3 regions of the Lysinibacillus capsici genome follow, and region 1 is predicted to be linked to each of the others. Evidence: a T-box and tRNA genes for the amino acid it is inferred to sense, from the RefSeq annotation. Region 1 holds a T-box; the other regions hold tRNA genes.
The links. A T-box is a leader RNA that pairs with one kind of tRNA and senses whether it is charged. The one in region 1 lies ahead of argS (arginine--tRNA ligase), so its partner is inferred to be a tRNA-Arg.

Region 1 (5,481 bases):
AAACGACAAGAGTTAGGTGGATTATTTACATATGGTATGCTGAATTTCCTCGACATTCCTCGTAATGGCCGTAACAACTCGATTAGTGAGGGAATATTTAAGGAATGGCATGAGCTTGTTAGAGGGAATGACGCTTTTGGCATTGTTGGTGCTAAGGCAGCCTTTAAAAAGCTGATCGATGAAGAGCCCAACTTAACGTTATCCGTGCAAACCGAGGTTGTGAAAGCGAATGTCAAACAACAACAATTAACGTCTGTGGAATTAAAAAATGAGTACGGTACATATGTTGTAACGGGGAAATCATTTATAGATGCTACACAGGATGCTGATTTTGCTGCCTTGTCGGGCGTTCCTTTCTTTGTGGGTGGAGAAGATATTGGCATAAAGGATAAGCGTATGGCTGTGACGTTAATGCTACATTTAAAAAATGTCAATTGGGATGAAGTTAAAAAAGCGGCTAATTCCGGTGTATTTGGCGGTGCTAATTTAAATCATACGGTGATGTGGGGCTTTACAAAGCTACATGATGAATACAAGCCATTACAAGAGGGCACAAGATTACGAGGGTTAAACTTAGCTCGTGTAGATGATGAATATTTCATCAATGCCTTACAGATTTTTGGTATTGATGGCTTGAATGAATCCTCAAAACAAGCGGCGATTGTCGCCGGGAAGAAAGAAACGTTACACATTCTAAAATATTTACAAACAAACTTCCCAGGGTTTGAAAAGGCTGAAATTGTCAGCTATCCAGAAGAACTCTACGTCCGAGAAACGAGACACATTTGGGCAGAGTATCAATTACCAATGGCAGACCTGTGGAAAAATAGTGATCAGTGGGATAGCATTGGCATTGCCTCTTATCCAGTCGATGTGCAAGCGCAAACGCCTCATGATTATGGCTATGTGATCGCTGCACCAAAGCAATATGCTATTCCTTTCCGTTCGTTAGTACCGAAGGATATTGATGGCTTACTGGTTGTCGGACGCTCTGCTGGTTATTCATCACTTGCAGCTGGTAGTGCACGTATTGTTCCAACAGGGATGGTGACAGGTGAAGCGGCTGGGACTGCGGCTGCTCTTGCACAGAAGCACGATGTAACCTTTAGAGACATGAGTAAGGATAAACCATTAATCGCTACATTACGAAAGCAATTAGCTAAACAAGGTGCCTATGTTGATTCATTTTCAATTGAGTATCCATATCAAGGAGAATGGTATGATGAAGCCATTCAAACGCTCATTAATTACGGCCTTGTAGTGGGCGGCTATGATAATGACCTAAAAGTAGACAGTAAGGCGACGAAAATAAAGTTTGCTAAAATGTTAAAAGAGAGTATGTTACGTGCTGGTGGAGAAAGTGGATCAGGAATGAAGGACCAACTCGAAATTGTCATCAATAAGGTTTATAATCAAGGAGATGAAGCTATTGAGCGAGATGAGCTGGCTCAATATTTGGCCGACGTCCTTATCGGTGAATCCAATGCGACCAGCTGGGATACATTAGTAGAAAAAGGAATTATCACGGAGAAAGTAGCGAAGAAAGTCTCTGACAATAAGGAATTAAAATTAAAAGAGATGTATGCCATTATGGCTGATGTGATTCAGTATGTAGAAAAAAACGTTCCTCCTCGTGAGGAGCGTTTTTTGCTGAAACGGCAACGTAAAAAATGGTTGACGCCAATAAGGAAATCCTGTAATATATGTCAAAATCATAGAAAAATTCGATGAAAAAGAGAGTAATTGATGGGATGACTGGCAAGCGAGTTAGGGATGGTGGGAGCCTAATGCAGGAACCATGAATGAAGCGCACTTTGGAGAAGGTTCTCGAACAAGTAGTAGAGAATAGCGGGGCGTCACCTCGTTAACAACGGAAAGTGGTCATGTTACATGACAACTAGAGTGGTACCACGGGATTATCATGCTCTCGTCTCTAATTATAGAGGCGAGGGCTTTTTTATTTGAACAGGAGGAGGAGTAAAATGAATCAACTAATCGCCGACAGTATAGCAGACGCATTAAAGCAACAAATAATAGGAGAGGAAATAGTGTCATTATTAGAAAAACCCAAAAGTTTGGAGCTTGGGGACGTAGCCTTTCCATGCTTTACTCTAGCAAAAGTGTGGAAAAAATCACCGCAAAATATTGCAGCACATATTGCAAGTCAAATAAATCATGACAGCATTGAGCGTGTGCAAGCTGTTGGTGGCTATGTTAATATTTTTCTCGATCAACAAAAGGTGACGCAACAGGTGTTACGCAAGATTCTGCGCGACAAGCAACAATATGGTACTACGCCAACAAAGATGGGAACGGTCGTCTTGGATTTTTCCTCTCCTAATATCGCAAAGCCTTTCTCAATGGGACATTTACGTTCAACGGTCATCGGCAATGCCTTAGCAAATATTGCAGAAAAAAATGGCTATCAAGCCATTCGTATTAATCATTTAGGGGACTGGGGTACACAGTTTGGCAAGCTTATTGTTGCTTATCAGCTTTGGGGTGATAAACAGGCCATTTCAGCGTCACCGATAGAGGAGTTATTAAAGATTTATGTGAAGTTTCATGAAGAGGCAGAGCAAGACCCAACGCTCAATGAACAGGCTCGTGCCGCCTTTAAAGCATTGGAGGACGGTAATGAAGAGGCACAGGCATTATGGCAATGGTTCCGAGATGTGTCATTCGTAGAATTTCAAACAATATATGAGCTATTAGGAATTCATTTTGATGCCTTTACAGGTGAAGCCTTTTACAATGACAAAATGCCGTCCGTTGTAACAGAATTAAAAGAAAAAGGGCTCCTCGTGGCATCAGAAGGTGCGTATGTTGTGGAGATGGAGGAGATGCCTCCATGTTTAATAAAGAAAACGGATGGGGCCACGCTTTATGCGACGCGTGATTTAGCAGCTGCCCTGTATCGCCAACAGCACTACCAGCCCCAAAAGATGTTCTACGTTGTTGGCAATGAGCAGTCCCTCCACTTTAAACAACTTTTTCAGGTCATCGAAAAAATGGGCTATCCTTGGGCAAAGAATCTGCAACATGTGTCATTTGGCATGATGCTGAAGGATGGTAAAAAAATGTCTACGCGTAAAGGCAAAGTGGTGCTATTAGCTGATGTACTAGCAGAAGCTATAACGACAGCACAGCGTAATATGGGGCAGAAAAATCCTTCTCTGCCTAATAAAGAGCAAGTCGCAAAGCAAGTGGGGGTTGGAGCGGTAATTTTTAATGATGTAAAATCCTATCGTCTCAACGATATTGAATTTTCAATTGAGCAAATGATGAATTTTGAAGGAGAAACAGGGCCATACGTACAATATACATATGCACGTATTTGCTCTATTTTAGATAAAGCGAAAGCTCCGACTCAAGATATACTATTCAAATCTTTAGGAGAGCAGGCTTGGCCGATGATCCTATTACTAGAACAGTTTCCTAAAACAGTAGCTATGGCTTTTGAGCAGGCTGATCCGTCCCAAATAGCGAAGTATGCCTTACAACTGGCACGTTTATTTAATAAATATTATGCACAGTACAAAATATTAGCAGATGACGAACAGCAAGCATCCCGTCTTGCTCTATGTCAGAGTGTTGCGATTGTTTTAAAAGAGTCATTAGCCTTATTAGGTATTGAATCACCTGAAAATATGTAATTAGCATTAGCCATGTAAAGGTAAACTGTCCAATCATTGACCATCCATCGAAAACATGATAAAAGGATAGAGGAATCCATGCAAGCTTTTCATAAATGAAGGCTGCGTAATAATAGAGAGGATCAAACAAATGGCTAAAAAGCATTGGACCGTATCACTCACCTTCGTGGTCATTAGTATATTTTTTGTCGCTCTTAATATGAGACCAGCTGTCACGGGAATAGGACCGCTTTTTAATGTCCTCATGACATCCTTACAAGTCTCGAATACAAGCATGAGCTTTCTCACTGCTATCCCCGTTTTTTGTATGGGATTATTCGCACCTTTGGCTGTCCCGCTTCAGCGAAAAATGGGCACGAAATCAGCTATCACCCTTTTAGTGGCGATTCTTGTCGTCGCGAATGGGCTACGCTTTTTCCAAGCAAGTTATCTCTTGCTCATCGTGACAAGCTTTGCGGCAGGCTTAGCGATTGCAATGATTGGTCCTATTCTAAATGCATATATTAAGAAAAAGTTTCCAGAACGCTTTACGACAGTAGTCGGTATCTATTCATTCGGTATAGGCGTAGGGGCTACTTTAAGTGCAGCCTTAACCGTGACTTTTTATCAGAGTTTCAGTAAAAGTTGGACAATCGCCCTTGGTATGTGGTCAATCCTTGCTATAATTGCTCTCGTTATATGGCTAGCGGCAATTCCATCCGAACACAACGAGCAACTACAACAAGTAACTACGTCAGAAGAAGTCCGTAATCCGTGGACATCTAGACGTGCCTGGGTAATTTTACTGTACTTTGGTTTGCAAACATCACTCTTTTTCTCAATTATGTCATGGCTTACGCCGCTGTTGCAGGATAAAGGCCTGTCATTAGAGGCATCCAGTGCCATGCTAACAATTATGTCTATTGTACAAATGATAGGAAATATGGCGGTCCCAATTCTCATGGAAAAATGGCCAAGTCGAATGGCCTGGCTACTAGTGTTTAGCTTTGTTGGCGTGATTGGTTTTATGCTACTCTGGCTGACAGCGGGTATTTACCTATGGCTGGCTGTTTTATTAATTGGTATTGTGCTAAGTGGGCTATTTCCAATCGGACTATTGTTGCCTCTTGATGAAGCCAAAAATGATCAGGAGGCCACTAGTTGGTCATCTATGGTGCTGGCAGGTGGCTTTATGGTAAGTGCCATTATCCCCATTCTAATAGGCGTTTGCTATGACCTAACAGGCAACCATACATGGACGTATCTGATCTTTGTATTATTAATGCTCGGCATTCTAGTAACGACAGGACTATTAAGGAAAAAATGATTGTAAGAGACATGTGTCAGGTTGCACATGTCTTTTTTTGTGAAAATTATTTTGAGGTATGATATCCTTCCATCCTCACAGCAAATTTTGGCTTCCGTCAATATTAATGGGTAGAAAGAAATGACTTTAAGGTAGTTGCTGCATTTTTCTAATATTATTTAACTTATAATAATATTATGTAAACTTGAAACATTACGAGTCCTTGATTATGATAGAGAAGAGAGAATGTAGAATAGAAAGTTTTGGTGAAGGTATGTATAAAAAAGTGCTCATTTTAGGAGCGACAGCTTTTCTTGTCGCAGGCTGTGACAGTCAAATAGGGACAGGATGGTTTCAAAATAAAAAGGCAGAGGTGGAAACAGAGGGAGCTGTGACGAAGCAACAGGAAAAAATTGTCCCAGAGGTCAAAGTGATTGGAGAGCATGGTGTTGGAGCAGGCATTATTATCAGGCAACAGGATGATCAACTGTATATTTTAACGAATGGCGCACTTGTGGCATCCAAACCAACTGCCCTCGT
Region 2 (5,481 bases), 2.2 Mb from region 1:
TAAAGCTATTTCGGAGAGAACCAGCTATCTCCAAGTTCGATTGGAATTTCTCCGCTACCCACACCTCATCCCCGCACTTTTCAACGTGCGTGGGTTCGGGCCTCCAGTAAGTGTTACCTCACCTTCACCCTGGACATGGGTAGATCACCTGGTTTCGGGTCTACGACCACGTACTACTTCGCCCTATTCAGACTCGCTTTCGCTGCGGCTCCGCCTTCTAAAGCTTAACCTTGCACGTAATCGTAACTCGCCGGTTCATTCTACAAAAGGCACGCTATCACCCATTAACGGGCTCTAACTACTTGTAGGCACACGGTTTCAGGATCTCTTTCACTCCCCTTCCGGGGTGCTTTTCACCTTTCCCTCACGGTACTGGTTCACTATCGGTCACTAGGTAGTATTTAGCCTTGGGAGATGGTCCTCCCGGATTCCGACGGAATTTCACGTGTTCCGCCGTACTCAGGATCCACTCAGGAGAGAACGAACTTTCGACTACAGGGCTTTTACCTGCTCTGGCGGACCTTTCCAAGTCGCTTCATCTAACTCGCTCTTTTGTAACTCCGTATAGAGTGTCCTACAACCCCAAGAGGCAAGCCTCTTGGTTTGGGCTCTTCCCGTTTCGCTCGCCGCTACTCAGGGAATCGATTTTTCTTTCTCTTCCTCCAGGTACTTAGATGTTTCAGTTCCCTGGGTCTGCCTTCAAGACGCTATGTATTCACGTCAAGATACTACGCGATTAAACGTAGTGGGTTCCCCCATTCGGAAATCTCCGGATCAAAGCTCACTTACAGCTCCCCGAAGCATATCGGTGTTAGTGCCGTCCTTCTTCGGCTCCTAGTGCCAAGGCATTCGCCGTGCGCCCTTAATAACTTAACCAAGTTATTAAGCCTATAAAAAAACTTAAAAAAATAAATGTGTTTGTTACAATTTCAATGTCGTTTTATCCAGTTTTCAAAGAACAAAAAAATGGTGGAGCCTAGCGGGATCGAACCGCTGACCTCCTGCGTGCAAGGCAGGCGCTCTCCCAGCTGAGCTAAGGCCCCAAGAGGTATATATGGTGGGCCTAAATGGACTCGAACCATCGACCTCACGCTTATCAGGCGTGCGCTCTAACCAGCTGAGCTATAGGCCCTCTTGGAAGTTTTATTAAATTTCATAAACCTTCAAAACTGAACGCAAAACGTAATCTTACAAACCCAAGGTTTGTATTCCGAAATAATCCTTAGAAAGGAGGTGATCCAGCCGCACCTTCCGATACGGCTACCTTGTTACGACTTCACCCCAATCATCTATCCCACCTTCGGCGGCTGGCTCCAAAAGGTTACCTCACCGACTTCGGGTGTTACAAACTCTCGTGGTGTGACGGGCGGTGTGTACAAGGCCCGGGAACGTATTCACCGCGGCATGCTGATCCGCGATTACTAGCGATTCCGGCTTCATGTAGGCGAGTTGCAGCCTACAATCCGAACTGAGAACGACTTTATCGGATTAGCTCCCTCTCGCGAGTTGGCAACCGTTTGTATCGTCCATTGTAGCACGTGTGTAGCCCAGGTCATAAGGGGCATGATGATTTGACGTCATCCCCACCTTCCTCCGGTTTGTCACCGGCAGTCACCTTAGAGTGCCCAACTAAATGATGGCAACTAAGATCAAGGGTTGCGCTCGTTGCGGGACTTAACCCAACATCTCACGACACGAGCTGACGACAACCATGCACCACCTGTCACCGTTGCCCCCGAAGGGGAAACTATATCTCTACAGTGGTCAACGGGATGTCAAGACCTGGTAAGGTTCTTCGCGTTGCTTCGAATTAAACCACATGCTCCACCGCTTGTGCGGGCCCCCGTCAATTCCTTTGAGTTTCAGTCTTGCGACCGTACTCCCCAGGCGGAGTGCTTAATGCGTTAGCTGCAGCACTAAGGGGCGGAAACCCCCTAACACTTAGCACTCATCGTTTACGGCGTGGACTACCAGGGTATCTAATCCTGTTTGCTCCCCACGCTTTCGCGCCTCAGCGTCAGTTACAGACCAGAAAGTCGCCTTCGCCACTGGTGTTCCTCCAAATCTCTACGCATTTCACCGCTACACTTGGAATTCCACTTTCCTCTTCTGCACTCAAGTCCCCCAGTTTCCAATGACCCTCCACGGTTGAGCCGTGGGCTTTCACATCAGACTTAAAGGACCGCCTGCGCGCGCTTTACGCCCAATAATTCCGGACAACGCTTGCCACCTACGTATTACCGCGGCTGCTGGCACGTAGTTAGCCGTGGCTTTCTAATAAGGTACCGTCAAGGTACAGCCAGTTACTACTGTACTTGTTCTTCCCTTACAACAGAGTTTTACGATCCGAAAACCTTCTTCACTCACGCGGCGTTGCTCCATCAGGCTTTCGCCCATTGTGGAAGATTCCCTACTGCTGCCTCCCGTAGGAGTCTGGGCCGTGTCTCAGTCCCAGTGTGGCCGATCACCCTCTCAGGTCGGCTACGCATCGTCGCCTTGGTGAGCCGTTACCTCACCAACTAGCTAATGCGCCGCGGGCCCATCCTATAGCGACAGCGAGATGCCGTCTTTCAGTCTCTTGCCATGAAGCAAAAGAGATTATTCGGTATTAGCCCCGGTTTCCCGGAGTTATCCCAAACTATAAGGTAGGTTGCCCACGTGTTACTCACCCGTCCGCCGCTAACGTCAAAGGAGCAAGCTCCTTTTCTGTTCGCTCGACTTGCATGTATTAGGCACGCCGCCAGCGTTCGTCCTGAGCCAGGATCAAACTCTCCATAAAAGAAATTTGATTAGCTCAAATTGTTTTGCTGGCATCATGTTTGATGTCCAAAATTGTGTTTCGTTCACTAGTAAAACTAGCTACTTAAAACTTTATTGATTACGTTTTGCTTGTTCAGTTTTCAAGGTTCATGTATTTGAATTGGTGGAGCCTAGCGGGATCGAACCGCTGACCTCCTGCGTGCAAGGCAGGCGCTCTCCCAGCTGAGCTAAGGCCCCGTTTTTTTATTTTTAGGAAATGGTCGGGAAGACAGGATTCGAACCTGCGACCCCTTGGTCCCAAACCAAGTGCTCTACCAAGCTGAGCTACTTCCCGTTGTTCTTATGGCGCGCCCGACAGGAGTCGAACCCATAACCTTCTGATCCGTAGTCAGACGCTCTATCCAATTGAGCTACGGGCGCATTTAAAATGGTGCCGAGGACCGGAATCGAACCGGTACGGTAGTCACCTACCGCAGGATTTTAAGTCCTGTGCGTCTGCCAGTTCCGCCACCCCGGCACATTTGGAGCGGAAGACGAGGTTCGAACTCGCGACCCCCACCTTGGCAAGGTGGTGTTCTACCACTGAACTACTTCCGCATGTGCATAAGCTTTTTTTATCTGGCAATGAAAATAATGGTGCGGGTGAAGGGAGTCGAACCCCCACGCCTTGCGGCGCTAGATCCTAAGTCTAGTGCGTCTGCCAATTCCGCCACACCCGCTTATTATTATTTGAAAATGGTGAGCCATGAAGGACTCGAACCTTCGACCCTCTGATTAAAAGTCAGATGCTCTACCAACTGAGCTAATGGCTCGAAAAAATGGTGCCGGCTATAGGAATCGAACCCACGACCTACTGATTACAAGTCAGTTGCTCTACCTGCTGAGCTAAACCGGCATATGGTGGAGGATGACGGGCTCGAACCGCCGACCCTCTGCTTGTAAGGCAGATGCTCTCCCAGCTGAGCTAATCCTCCTGGGTATTATGCCTAGCGATGTCCTACTCTCACAGGGGGAAGCCCCCAACTACCATCGGCGCTAAAGAGCTTAACTTCCGTGTTCGGTATGGGAACGGGTGTGACCTCTTTGCCATCATCACTAGACTTATTAAAAGACAAGATTTATTATACCATATTTCAGTATAAATACAAGCTTTTTTTAAAGCTTACTTGTTCTTTCAAAACTGGATAAACGGCACATTGAATGTTTCAAACTTTTTTGGTTAAGTCCTCGATCGATTAGTATTCGTCAGCTCCATGTGTCACCACACTTCCACCTCGAACCTATCTACCTCATCGTCTTTGAGGGATCTTACTTACTTGCGTAATGGGAAATCTCATCTTGAGGGGGGCTTCATGCTTAGATGCTTTCAGCACTTATCCCGTCCACACATAGCTACCCAGCGATGCCTTTGGCAAGACAACTGGTACACCAGCGGTGTGTCCATCCCGGTCCTCTCGTACTAAGGACAGCTCCTCTCAAATTTCCTACGCCCACGACGGATAGGGACCGAACTGTCTCACGACGTTCTGAACCCAGCTCGCGTACCGCTTTAATGGGCGAACAGCCCAACCCTTGGGACCGACTACAGCCCCAGGATGCGATGAGCCGACATCGAGGTGCCAAACCTCCCCGTCGATGTGGACTCTTGGGGGAGATAAGCCTGTTATCCCCGGGGTAGCTTTTATCCGTTGAGCGATGGCCCTTCCATGCGGAACCACCGGATCACTAAGCCCGTCTTTCGACCCTGCTCGACTTGTAGGTCTCGCAGTCAAGCTCCCTTGTGCCTTTACACTCTACGAATGATTTCCAACCATTCTGAGGGAACCTTTGGGCGCCTCCGTTACCTTTTAGGAGGCGACCGCCCCAGTCAAACTGTCCGCCTGACACTGTCTCCTGCCCCGCTAAGGGGCATGGGTTAGAATTTCAATACAACCAGGGTAGTATCCCACCGACGCCTCCTTCGAAGCTGGCGCTCCGAGATCTCTGGCTCCTACCTATCCTGTACAAGTTGTACCAAAATTCAATATCAGGCTACAGTAAAGCTCCACGGGGTCTTTCCGTCCTGTCGCGGGTAACCTGCATCTTCACAGGTACTATAATTTCACCGAGTCTCTCGTTGAGACAGTGCCCAGATCGTTACGCCTTTCGTGCGGGTCGGAACTTACCCGACAAGGAATTTCGCTACCTTAGGACCGTTATAGTTACGGCCGCCGTTTACTGGGGCTTCAATTCGCAGCTTCGCTTGCGCTAACCACTCCTCTTAACCTTCCAGCACCGGGCAGGCGTCAGCCCCTATACGTCACCTTACGGTTTTGCAGAGACCTGTGTTTTTGCTAAACAGTCGCCTGGGCCTATTCACTGCGGCTCTCATGCGCTTGCACGCTCAAGAGCACCCCTTCTCCCGAAGTTACGGGGTCATTTTGCCGAGTTCCTTAACGAGAGTTCTCTCGCACACCTTAGGATTCTCTCCTCGACTACCTGTGTCGGTTTGCGGTACGGGCACCTCTCACCTCGATAGAGGCTTTTCTTGGCAGTGTGAAATCAGGAACTTCGTCCATACGGACTCGCCATCACAGCTCAACGTTACAGTGTGCGGATTTGCCTACACACACGCCTTACTGCTTGGACGCGCACAACCAACGGCGCGCTTACCCTATCCTACTGCGTCCCCCCATTTCTCAAACGGTGAGGAGGTGGTACAGGAATATCAACCTGTTGTCC
Region 3 (5,481 bases), 1.8 Mb from region 1:
TGAGGATTTATATAGACCTTATAAGCAAAAACGACGTACAAAGGCGACGATTGCAAAAGAGAAAGGCTTAGAGCCTCTTGCAGATCTCCTGTTAGCATTTAGTGATGATGCATTAGAGCAATTAGCAACTGACTTTGTGGACAATGAACAAGTTGCTAATACGGAAGAAGCTCTGATAGGAGCTCGAGATATATTAGCAGAACGTTTTGCGGACGATGCCTCTATTCGTGAAAAAATCCGAGCTTATTCATGGAAAGATGGAATTCTTGTGACGTCTGTGAAAAATACAGAAATCGACGAGAAAAATGTTTTTGAAATGTATTACGAATATGAAGAGCCTGTTAGTCGCATTGTACCACACCGTATTTTAGCGATAAACCGAGGAGAGAAAGAAGAAATCTTAAAGGTTTCTATTCATGTGCCGGTGGACCGAGTATTAATGATTATGTGGAAAGAATGGATACCTGCAACTGGTTCGTCTCCTGCTATTGCAGAAGTTAAACTAGCAATCGAGGATTCGTACAAGCGTTTAATTCAGCCTTCAATTGAAAGGGAATTGCGAAACGAGCTTACAGAAAAAGCTGAGGCACAGGCTATTCATATTTTTTCCGAAAATTTACGTAACCTATTGCTTCAGCCACCTATGAAAGGTAAATATGTTTTAGGGGTTGATCCAGCTTACCGTACAGGTTGCAAGCTAGCAGTTGTAGATGAAACTGGGAAAATGCTTGAGGTTACAGCTATTTACCCACATCCACCGAAACCAGATGTAGCAAAATCCAAAGCTATTGTAAAAGGAATTTTGGCAAAGTATCCAATAAGTATAATTGCCATTGGTAATGGTACAGCATCTCGAGAGACAGAACAATTTATCGCGGATGTATTAAATGAGCTTACTACTGACATAGCCTATGTGATTGTCAATGAAGCGGGGGCATCTGTTTATTCAGCGTCTGAAATTGCACGTACAGAATTTCCTGATTTACAGGTTGAACAACGTAGTGCTGTCTCCATTGCACGTCGCTTACAGGACCCTTTATCAGAGTTAGTGAAAATTGAACCAAAAGCTGTGGGTGTAGGTCAGTATCAGCATGATGTTTCTCAAAAAAAATTAAATGAATCACTATCTTTTATAGTAGAAACTGCTGTTAACCAAGTTGGTGTTGATGTAAATACGGCTTCATCATCACTCTTACAATACGTTTCTGGCCTATCAAAAACTGTTGCAGAGAATATCGTAAAGACGCGAGAGGAAAATGGTCAATTTACTACACGTGCGCAATTAAAGAAGATTCCAAGGTTAGGCGCCAAAACGTATGAACAAGCTATTGGTTTCCTACGTGTCCCAGAAGCAAAAAATCCGTTTGATGCTACAGGTATTCATCCTGAGAGCTATGCTCTTGCTGAGCAAATATTAGCAGAGGCTCAAATAGATAAAAAAGAGTTAGGGACACAGAAGGCAGAGGAAGCTATTGCAGCACTAAATATCCAAAAGTTAAGTGATGTGCTTGGAGTAGGAGTTGTGACAATTCAAGATATCGTGGATACTTTAATGAAACCTAGTCGTGACCCACGTGATGCATTCCCACAACCATTGCTTAAGACTGATGTATTAAAAATGGAAGATTTAAAAGTTGGTATGGAATTGCAGGGGACGGTAAGAAATGTAGTAGATTTCGGCGCATTTGTTGACATTGGCGTGAAGCAAGATGGACTTGTGCATATTTCTAAACTCCAAAATAAACGTATTAAGCATCCATTAGAAGTTGTGGCGCTTGGGGATATTGTAACTGTCTGGGTTGAACAAATAGATATAACGAAAGGACGTATCTCTTTAACGATGCTTCCACCTAAAAATCAAGTATTAGTTTGAGTACTAAATTTTTGCCACACTGTCTATACTAAGCAGTGTGGTATTCTTGTTGTTAGAGGTGATTACTATGGACAATCAAGAATTACAAGAGCTTGTTCGTCGCTTATCTTTAGAAAACTTTCAGAGGCCATTTCTGCATCAAGCCTACTTTAATGCGAGATTACGTTCAACGGGAGGACGATATCTTTTACAATCCCATAATATTGAGATTAATCCTAAAGCCTATGAGTTATACGGTTTGGAGGAGATTCAAGGTATTGTTTTACACGAATTATGCCATTATCACCTACATATTGAAGGTAAAGGGTATCAGCATCGAGATAAAGATTTTAGAGAATTATTAAGGAAAGTAGATGCCCCCCGATTTTGTGCAGTTTTACATGTCCCTAAAGCTACAGTTAAAAAACAGCGACGACGCTATACATATACTTGTGTCAATTGCCACCAATTATATATACGGAAAATAAAAATGAATGTTGAAAAGTATTGTTGCAGTAAGTGTTTGGGGAAATTAAAATTATTGGAGTAAAAAAAGTTTAAAAAATAGTTGACGTTTTGTTGAGTTGTCCCTATAATAGTAAAAGTCGACAAGATAACGGCGACAACATAACATGAATTATTCCGAAGTAGCTCAGTTGGTAGTAGCACCTGACTGTTAATCAGGTTGTCGCAGGTTCGAGTCCTGCCTTCGGAGCCATGGCCCCTTGGTCAAGTGGTTAAGACACCGCCCTTTCACGGCGGTAACACGGGTTCGAATCCCGTAGGGGTCATTTTTCATAATTTAATGTAAATAATATTTTGGTCCCGTGGTGTAGCGGTTAACATGCCTGCCTGTCACGCAGGAGATCGCCGGTTCGATCCCGGTCGGGACCGCCACTTATTGGGGTATAGCCAAGCGGTAAGGCAACGGATTTTGATTCCGTCATGCCTAGGTTCGAATCCTAGTACCCCAGCCATTCATTTCTTAATTCGAGCCATTAGCTCAGTTGGTAGAGCATCTGACTTTTAATCAGAGGGTCGAAGGTTCGAGTCCTTCATGGCTCATCTCTTTAAGAAAAAGAGTTGACTTTTCAAATTATCATAGTATAATAAAAAAGTTACTAATCGAATGCGGTCGTGGCGGAACGGCAGACGCGCTAGGTTGAGGGCCTAGTGGGGGCAACCCCGTGGAGGTTCAAGTCCTCTCGGCCGCACCAAGTCAATTAATTTCATATGCGCCCGTAGCTCAATTGGATAGAGCGTCTGACTACGGATCAGAAGGTTGTGGGTTCGACTCCTGCCGGGCGCGCCATTTTTAAGAAAATATATGCGGGTGTAGTTTAATGGTAAAACCTCAGCCTTCCAAGCTGATGTCGTGAGTTCGATTCTCATCACCCGCTCCAAAAAAAGTATTGACAACCTTTTGGTTGTATGATAGATTTAAATAGTTGTCCAAAAGGGCGACAATATGAACCTTGAAAACTGAACAAGCAAAACGTAATCAATAAATTTTTAAGTAGCTAGCTTTGCTAGTGAACGAAACACAATTTTGGACATCAAACATGATGCCAGCAAAACAATTTGAGCTAATCAAATTTCTTTTATGGAGAGTTTGATCCTGGCTCAGGACGAACGCTGGCGGCGTGCCTAATACATGCAAGTCGAGCGAACAGAAAAGGAGCTTGCTCCTTTGACGTTAGCGGCGGACGGGTGAGTAACACGTGGGCAACCTACCCTATAGTTTGGGATAACTCCGGGAAACCGGGGCTAATACCGAATAATCTCTTTTACTTCATGGTGAAAGACTGAAAGACGGCATCTCGCTGTCGCTATAGGATGGGCCCGCGGCGCATTAGCTAGTTGGTGAGGTAACGGCTCACCAAGGCGACGATGCGTAGCCGACCTGAGAGGGTGATCGGCCACACTGGGACTGAGACACGGCCCAGACTCCTACGGGAGGCAGCAGTAGGGAATCTTCCACAATGGGCGAAAGCCTGATGGAGCAACGCCGCGTGAGTGAAGAAGGTTTTCGGATCGTAAAACTCTGTTGTAAGGGAAGAACAAGTACAGTAGTAACTGGCTGTACCTTGACGGTACCTTATTAGAAAGCCACGGCTAACTACGTGCCAGCAGCCGCGGTAATACGTAGGTGGCAAGCGTTGTCCGGAATTATTGGGCGTAAAGCGCGCGCAGGCGGTCCTTTAAGTCTGATGTGAAAGCCCACGGCTCAACCGTGGAGGGTCATTGGAAACTGGGGGACTTGAGTGCAGAAGAGGAAAGTGGAATTCCAAGTGTAGCGGTGAAATGCGTAGAGATTTGGAGGAACACCAGTGGCGAAGGCGACTTTCTGGTCTGTAACTGACGCTGAGGCGCGAAAGCGTGGGGAGCAAACAGGATTAGATACCCTGGTAGTCCACGCCGTAAACGATGAGTGCTAAGTGTTAGGGGGTTTCCGCCCCTTAGTGCTGCAGCTAACGCATTAAGCACTCCGCCTGGGGAGTACGGTCGCAAGACTGAAACTCAAAGGAATTGACGGGGGCCCGCACAAGCGGTGGAGCATGTGGTTTAATTCGAAGCAACGCGAAGAACCTTACCAGGTCTTGACATCCCGTTGACCACTGTAGAGATATAGTTTCCCCTTCGGGGGCAACGGTGACAGGTGGTGCATGGTTGTCGTCAGCTCGTGTCGTGAGATGTTGGGTTAAGTCCCGCAACGAGCGCAACCCTTGATCTTAGTTGCCATCATTTAGTTGGGCACTCTAAGGTGACTGCCGGTGACAAACCGGAGGAAGGTGGGGATGACGTCAAATCATCATGCCCCTTATGACCTGGGCTACACACGTGCTACAATGGACGATACAAACGGTTGCCAACTCGCGAGAGGGAGCTAATCCGATAAAGTCGTTCTCAGTTCGGATTGTAGGCTGCAACTCGCCTACATGAAGCCGGAATCGCTAGTAATCGCGGATCAGCATGCCGCGGTGAATACGTTCCCGGGCCTTGTACACACCGCCCGTCACACCACGAGAGTTTGTAACACCCGAAGTCGGTGAGGTAACCTTTTGGAGCCAGCCGCCGAAGGTGGGATAGATGATTGGGGTGAAGTCGTAACAAGGTAGCCGTATCGGAAGGTGCGGCTGGATCACCTCCTTTCTAAGGATACTTTCGGAATACAAACCTTGGGTTTGTAAGATTACGTTTTGCGTTCAGTTTTGAAGGTTCATTCTTCTGAATGAAACACTTCAAAACTTGTTCTTTGAAAACTGGATAAAACGACATTGAAATTGTAACAAACACATTTATTTTTTAAGTTTTTTTATAGGCTTAATAACTTGGTTAAGTTATTAAGGGCGCACGGCGAATGCCTTGGCACTAGGAGCCGAAGAAGGACGGCACTAACACCGATATGCTTCGGGGAGCTGTAAGTGAGCTTTGATCCGGAGATTTCCGAATGGGGGAACCCACTACGTTTAATCGCGTAGTATCTTGACGTGAATACATAGCGTCTTGAAGGCAGACCCAGGGAACTGAAACATCTAAGTACCTGGAGGAAGAGAAAGAAAAATCGATTCCCTGAGTAGCGGCGAGCGAAACGGGAAGAGCCCAAACCAAGAGGCTTGCCTCTTGGG

Region 2: it has a tRNA-Arg gene. The T-box ahead of argS (arginine--tRNA ligase) is inferred to sense a tRNA for this amino acid. The anticodon was not compared.
Region 3: it has a tRNA-Arg gene. The T-box ahead of argS (arginine--tRNA ligase) is inferred to sense a tRNA for this amino acid. The anticodon was not compared.

Annotation. Positions count from the first base shown of each region.
Region 1 covers NZ_CP084108.1:2,393,764-2,399,244, forward strand. The annotation lists gene LCP48_RS11765 (FAD-dependent oxidoreductase) at 1-1,731, shown strand, start outside; T-box leader at 1,719-1,938, shown strand; gene argS (arginine--tRNA ligase) at 1,983-3,656, shown strand; gene LCP48_RS11775 (MFS transporter) at 3,787-4,962, shown strand; gene LCP48_RS11780 (TcaA NTF2-like domain-containing protein) at 5,171-5,481, shown strand, end outside.
Region 2 covers NZ_CP084108.1:178,255-183,735, reverse strand. The annotation lists rRNA gene LCP48_RS00960 (23S ribosomal RNA) at 1-876, opposite strand, end outside; tRNA gene LCP48_RS00955 (tRNA-Ala) at 968-1,043, opposite strand; tRNA gene LCP48_RS00950 (tRNA-Ile) at 1,056-1,132, opposite strand; rRNA gene LCP48_RS00945 (16S ribosomal RNA) at 1,227-2,779, opposite strand; tRNA gene LCP48_RS00940 (tRNA-Ala) at 2,922-2,997, opposite strand; tRNA gene LCP48_RS00935 (tRNA-Pro) at 3,018-3,094, opposite strand; tRNA gene LCP48_RS00930 (tRNA-Arg) at 3,104-3,180, opposite strand; tRNA gene LCP48_RS00925 (tRNA-Leu) at 3,189-3,277, opposite strand; tRNA gene LCP48_RS00920 (tRNA-Gly) at 3,283-3,357, opposite strand; tRNA gene LCP48_RS00915 (tRNA-Leu) at 3,395-3,479, opposite strand; tRNA gene LCP48_RS00910 (tRNA-Lys) at 3,497-3,572, opposite strand; tRNA gene LCP48_RS00905 (tRNA-Thr) at 3,580-3,655, opposite strand; tRNA gene LCP48_RS00900 (tRNA-Val) at 3,659-3,734, opposite strand; rRNA gene rrf (5S ribosomal RNA) at 3,745-3,860, opposite strand; rRNA gene LCP48_RS00890 (23S ribosomal RNA) at 3,976-5,481, opposite strand, start outside.
Region 3 covers NZ_CP084108.1:4,229,064-4,234,544, reverse strand. The annotation lists gene LCP48_RS20945 (Tex family protein) at 1-1,873, shown strand, start outside; gene LCP48_RS20940 (SprT family protein) at 1,941-2,402, shown strand; tRNA gene LCP48_RS20935 (tRNA-Asn) at 2,494-2,570, shown strand; tRNA gene LCP48_RS20930 (tRNA-Glu) at 2,572-2,643, shown strand; tRNA gene LCP48_RS20925 (tRNA-Asp) at 2,674-2,749, shown strand; tRNA gene LCP48_RS20920 (tRNA-Gln) at 2,755-2,829, shown strand; tRNA gene LCP48_RS20915 (tRNA-Lys) at 2,845-2,917, shown strand; tRNA gene LCP48_RS20910 (tRNA-Leu) at 2,984-3,069, shown strand; tRNA gene LCP48_RS20905 (tRNA-Arg) at 3,088-3,164, shown strand; tRNA gene LCP48_RS20900 (tRNA-Gly) at 3,182-3,255, shown strand; rRNA gene LCP48_RS20895 (16S ribosomal RNA) at 3,453-5,005, shown strand; rRNA gene LCP48_RS20890 (23S ribosomal RNA) at 5,187-5,481, shown strand, end outside.